DNA from 2 places in the Virgibacillus salarius genome. Region 2 is predicted to be linked to the other one. Evidence: riboswitches for the same ligand, from Rfam matches in the RefSeq annotation. Region 2 holds a riboswitch; the other holds the start of a gene.
What was found. A riboswitch is a leader RNA that binds a small molecule or an ion and turns the genes downstream of it on or off. The one in region 2 is predicted to bind S-adenosylmethionine.
Positions count from the first base shown of each region.

Region 1 (3,171 bases), on a different contig from region 2:
AGCAACCAAAGGCTGCTAGTAAATTACGAGATTCGATTGATATTAACGGAACAGCTAAATTACTAATTGGCCTAATTGAATCGGCCGCTGAACAATCCTATCTGTATGACCAACAAGACGAGGAGTCTGCTAAACAAAAACAACGAGAAGTCTTAGAATTTGCATTACATGCATTATGTAAGTAATTGGACTTGGTGTAATCCAAGTTTTTTATTATAAGTTAAGAAAGTATAAAATCAGTGCAATGACTGCGTTAAGCCAAGTAGTTATTTTGAAATGTTTGATGTATATTGGCAATGCCCCTACGAATTACTTCGCTTTCCGCGGGCACGGCTTCAACTAACTTTGCAAAGAAGAACACGTTGCAAAGTTAGCTGAAGGACAAACCCCACGGAAAGGGAAGTGGGCAGCCGGAGTGGTGGTCAAGCAATAGCTATTATTCCATAATAGCTACTAGAGGAAGCGTAAATCTGAGCATTTAGTGATAAGGACTGAGCGAATTTTGCTCCGGTTTTCTAAAAATATAATGACTGAAAGTCAGTCATGTGGTAAAGGATGAAATACAGAAATGAATAAATCATGGATATATGTTGTATTAACGAGTGTTTTTGAATTGATCTGGATCTATGGATTTAATACCGCTAACGCTTGGTGGCATTGGGTCCTAATCATAGGAGCTATCCTTTTAGATCTCCATTTCCTGTCTAAAGCTTGTGAAAATCTACCAACAGGTACCGTATATGCGATATTTGCTGCTGCGGGAACAGTAGGTACAGCCATCATGGATATTTACTTGTTTGGTGGAAGTTTAAATGTAGGAAAAATGTTCTTTATGTTGATTCTAGTTCTAGGGGTTATTGGCTTAAAACTTTCTGATCAACCGGAACAGTCTGAAGCGACAAAGGGGGTTCAATCCTAATGGGTTGGTTATTTATTGCGAGTGCATCTGTATTTGAAATGTTAGGTGTCTTAGGTTTACGTCTCTATAGTCAACAGAAGACTATACGAAATGGACTGCTTTATATTGGTGGATTAGGTGGTTCATTCATCTTTTTATATGCATCCTTCTCGTATTTACTTGTAAGTGTGGCATATTCTGTGTTTATTGGCATTGGAACGGCCGGTGCGGTATTGATGAACATGATTTTCTTTGGTGAATCTACGAATAAGTATCGAATTGCTAGTTTGATTGCGATTATTATTGGAGTTACCGGGTTAAAAGCATTATCATAAGCATATTAGAATACACATGCTTTTGGGAGAATAGTACGTTCACATTTAGGTGATTCTTTTCATGATCTAAAAAAATTTATTGTCACATCTGGCTTGTTTTTTGTATATAACATGAATATCAAACTATTCTCATGTTTTGGAAAAAGGCATTGACTTTTTCTGGAAAACCATTTAATATATCAAACAATACAGTCATAGATTTTAATTCTTATCAAGAGAGGTGGAGGGAAAAGGCCCTTTGAAGCTTCGGCAGCAGGTTATTCTAACACTGTGCCAATTCCTACAGACAATGGTCTGATAGATAAGAAGAGTGCAAGATACCGTACAAATTACTCTTCTTATCACATGGATAGGAAGAGTTTTTCATAGCATGTTTATGTTTGCCTCACTGCCTATTTCCAGTACATTTGTTTGCCTAGACCTTACGCCTTTATTTTTAAGAATAACGTAGGAGGGATAATGCGTGACAAGTCATATGCTGTCATATCAAGATTTTACTGTTGATCCTTTTAAAGATTTTCTCCCTGAGGATGAAACGAAAGGAGCCTCTACCATTTTAAGTTGGGCATATGAGCAATATGGGGATTCCATCGTTTATGCATGTAGCTTTGGCGCAGAAGGTATGGTGCTAATTGATTTAATAGCAAAGGAGAAATCCGATGCAGAGATTGTCTTTCTAGACACAGGGTTACATTTTCAAGAAACGTATGATCTCATCGATGAAGTGAAAAAAAGGTACCCTGATTTGCGGATTCGCTTAAAGCAGCCTGATTTGACAGTGGAAGAACAGGCAGCAAAGCATGGCTCAGCCTTGTGGAAGCGACAGCCAGATCAATGTTGTTTCATTCGTAAGATCAAGCCTCTTGAAGAAGAACTAGATAAGGTACCTGCTTGGATATCTGGACTTCGTAGAGAGCAGTCACCAAGTCGTAGTAAAACAGACTTTGTGAATAGGGATGAACGATTTAAAAGCATTAAAATATGTCCGTTAATTTATTGGACTTGGGACGATGTATGGAATTATATTCAAAAACAACAATTGCCCTATAATGAACTGCATGATAGAAATTATCCAAGTATTGGGTGTATTCCTTGTACCTCCCAAGTAGCCGACTCTGATGATTTACGTGCAGGTAGATGGACGGGGCAAACGAAAACGGAATGTGGCTTGCACACCACGGTTAATAAAAGCGAATCGTGATGATCTGAGTATTCATCTTTTTTATTTCGTTTAATTCCTAGTAAATTAATTGGTATACTAAGTATTTGATTGTATAGGTATAAAAAAGAACTTAATAGTGAGGTGGAACGTGTTGTCGTTGAATGTAACAAATAGCCCTTTTAATCACGAACAAATAGAACAATTAAATCTCCTGTTACCTACTTTAACGGATCATCAAAAGGTTTGGCTAAGTGGTTACCTTTCAGCTTTTATATCAAAAGAAGTCCAATCTGGTAATCCAGACCCCCAAGCCGTCAGTCAAGCAACGAATGCTGGCACAGATCCGAGAGAAGTAACCGTATTATATGGATCGGAGACAGGGACTGCCCGCTCATTAGCAGAATCGATGGCTGAAAAGCTAGACGCAGCGAATTTTTTGGTAACTTGCTCCGCGCTTGATGACTTTAAGCCAAAGAAATTAAAGAAGACAGAGGATGTATTAATTATAACGGCAACCCATGGAGAAGGTGATCCACCGGATAATGCGATCTCTTTCTATGAATTTCTTCACAGCAGAAAAGCACCTAAATTGGATCATTTGCGTTTCGCAGTGCTAGCGCTCGGTGATGAGTCGTATGAATTTTTCTGTCAAACAGGAAAAGACTTTGATAAACGCCTAGAAGAATTAGGTGGAGAGAGGCTATATGACCGAGTAGATTGTGATTTGGATTTTGATGAGCAAGCGTCTGAGTGGATGACGGGAGTACTCGGGGTTT
Region 1 is NZ_BAAACY010000088.1:105,670-108,840, reverse strand. Features, by position in the region: gene ABDZ84_RS11935 (TetR/AcrR family transcriptional regulator) at 1-185, shown strand, start outside; gene ABDZ84_RS11930 (DMT family transporter) at 569-919, shown strand; gene ABDZ84_RS11925 (DMT family transporter) at 919-1,233, shown strand; SAM riboswitch class I at 1,439-1,541, shown strand; gene ABDZ84_RS11920 (phosphoadenylyl-sulfate reductase) at 1,709-2,434, shown strand; gene ABDZ84_RS11915 (assimilatory sulfite reductase (NADPH) flavoprotein subunit) at 2,547-3,171, shown strand, end outside.
Region 1: linked by a shared signal. The riboswitch ahead of ABDZ84_RS11920 (phosphoadenylyl-sulfate reductase) and the one ahead of ABDZ84_RS09565 (PLP-dependent aspartate aminotransferase family protein) in region 2 are both predicted to bind S-adenosylmethionine.

Region 2 (3,171 bases):
ATTTTTCCAATCGGTAGTAAAAGTAAACCTCCTTTCTAAAAGTGAAACAGTTTTGTTACATAAATAATTAGTTCTAAATTTCTAAAATTAGTTTGATTCCAGCATACTGTTTGCTCGTTCAAACATGAGTGAGGTCAGAAGCATCGTCTTGTGATCGCAATGCTAAAAACTCGTCATAAGGATTTTTTGCGGTAATAACAGTGATCCCAGCTGCTTTGGCATATTCTAAAGTACTATTTTGATAAGGCTGTTCCAACCATACTATTTTTCCTTGTTTATTTATAACTTGTTCGATAACACCTGATGGGAGGTCTGATTGGAGAAACCATACAGCATCAAGCTCAGTTGGAATAGCTGATAAGTCTCTGAACACATGCTGAGATTCTTCAGTTGTTGAATGACTTATATAATAAAGCTCAAAACCAATAGATTGTAGCTGTTTGACTTTTTCCCTTTCTTTCTCTCCTGCATCTTCCCAGCCGTATACGGCAATGGTTTTTTTTCGTATATTTCCATTATTACGATCAAACGGAGAGCTAAGTAGCCAACTGATAGCGACGGAATCATTGGTTGTTATCGTTTTTGCTTCGCCAGTAGCTTCAGCGATAGCAGCATCTAAGGTGTATAATAAGTCGGTAACAGACTCCAAACCAATCGATAGACGAATTGTTTCCTCCGTAACACCACTAGTTTTTAATTCTTCAACGGTTAGTTGTTGATGCGTTGTTGAAGCAGGATGAATAATTAGTGATTTTGCATCACCAACATTAGCTACATGTGACCATAATTCAATACATTCAATTAATTGTCGTCCAGCTTCTCTCCCCCCTCGAATTCCAAAAGTGATGATAGATCCAGCACCTTCACTAAAATATTTTTTAGCTCGCTTGTTTGATGAATGGCTTTGTAAACCTGGGTAGTTCACCCATTCGATCGCAGGATTTTTAGCTAAGTATTCGGCAATTATCTGTGCATTTTTATTATGTTGAGGAATACGAAGATGCAAGGTTTCTAAACCCTGTAATAGTAAAAACGCATTATGCGGGCTAATACACGCACCAATATCACGCAATAATTGTACCCTTAATTTAGTAGCAAAAGCCGCAGGACCAACATCAATGAAACGGAGGCCATTATAGCTCTCATCTGGTTCTGTAAAGCCAGGGAATTTGCTGTTATTCCAATTAAACCTTCCGCCATCAACGACAACACCTCCAATGGTCGTACCATGTCCTCCTATCCATTTTGTAGCGGAGTGGACCACAACATCTGCTCCCCATGCTATCGGCTTAGCAATATAAGGTGCGAATGTATTATCAATTATTAAAGGAATATTATAAGAATGAGCTAAAGCAGCAATGGTCTCGACATCAAAGATGTGCAGACTAGGGTTCGTAATAATTTCACCGAAGATTGCTTTTGTTTTATCTGTGATAGCAGCTTCGACTTCATTCTTGTTCTTGCCATTAACAAATTTAACCGTTATACCATAGCGAGGAAGTGTGTTTGCAAATAGATTATAAGTACCACCGTATAAATTACTGTCAGCTATAATTTCATCTCCTGTACTAGCAACATTTAGGATAGCAAAGGTAATAGCTGCCATTCCAGATGCTGTTGCTACTGCTGCTACACCGTCTTCTAATTCGGCAATTCGTTGCTCGAAAGCATCTACGGTAGGGTTCCCTATCCGTGTATAAATGTTACCCGGTTCGGTAAGGCCAAATAGATTCTGTGCGTGCTCCGTGTCACGAAAAACATAGGATGTTGTTTGATAAATAGGGACAGCTCTAGAACCCGTGGTTGGGTCTGGCACCTGACCTCCGTGTAGTAATACTGTATCTGGTTGTTTCTGGTGAAATTTTGCCATTATTCATTCCTCCTAGGATAGTTTGTAGTTCTGTATTGCCACGACTAGTATTGACGTGGCCAGTTACTGAATAGCAATCCTTGTGTCTGGAGGAAGAGGGGGAAAATGAAAAAGCCCTCTTCCTAAGAAGAGGGCTTGGATTTAACCTTTCCTCCTCTTATCTTCCAGATCATAAAATGGATCTGTAGGATGTAGCACCGTAAAAAGCAATATTTCATCGCTTTTTGGTTGCTGGGCTTCACAGGGCCTATTCCCTCCACCGCTCTTGATAAGAGATGTATTTTTCTAAATTATTGAATATTATATAGGTGTACATAATCTTTTGTCAACCACTAGTTTTAAATCGTAACAAAAGGCAGGCATAATACCATCGCCAAAACGTAAGAAAACCTAGAGCATGTTATATCTTTTTATACATGCTTTTTCCTCAGTGGTCTTCGGTAGCTCGTAAGCATAAAGTTTACTAGAGCTATCCAAATGAACGCGAAAGCAATTAAATGAGCAGAAGTAAAGGCTTCTTTATATATAAATACGCCTAGTAATAACATTAATGTTGGTGCAATATATTGCAAGAATCCGACCATTGCTAAAGAAATGCGTTTCGCTCCACTTGCAAACAGTAACAAGGGAATTGCTGTCATAACACCTGCACCCATTAATAATAGGTTCGTAGATGAAAAGAATTCATGAAGCTGAAAGGCGTTATCAGGGTAAATGGCTAGGTAAATAATTGCGAAGGGGAGAATAAGCATGGTTTCAATGGTTAACCCTATCATTGGTCCGATATCGACCTTTTTCTTCAATAAACCATACAGTCCAAAGCTGATGGCAAGTAATAATGACACCCAAGGAAACACACCATAGCTTATCGTTAAATAAAGCACACCGATTCCTGCTAGAATAAATGAAATAGTTTGACGGAAAGTAAAGGCTTCTTTTAATACGATAATTCCTAGTAATATGCTTATAAGTGGATTAATATAATAGCCCAGACTTGCTTGAACAACATGATTACTATTAACGGCCCAAATAAATATTAACCAATTTAGACTAATTACTAGCGTAGCCAAAGAAATACCAAATAGCTTCTTTTTATTATGAAGCAATTCCTTCCATTCCTTCGTAAAATCCGACCATTTACGCATAATGAGAACAAGTAAAAATGTGAAGACGAAAGACCAAATAATGCGGTGAGCTAATGTTTCCCCTGGAGAAACATGGTCAAGAAGCTTCCAATAGATTGGTAGAAATCCCCATAATATGTATGCTGATGATGTGTAGATCATACCGTTCCGATCCTG
Region 2 is NZ_BAAACY010000070.1:11,799-14,969, forward strand. Features, by position in the region: gene ABDZ84_RS09565 (PLP-dependent aspartate aminotransferase family protein) at 119-1,870, opposite strand; SAM riboswitch class I at 2,025-2,145, opposite strand; gene rarD (EamA family transporter RarD) at 2,281-3,171, opposite strand, start outside.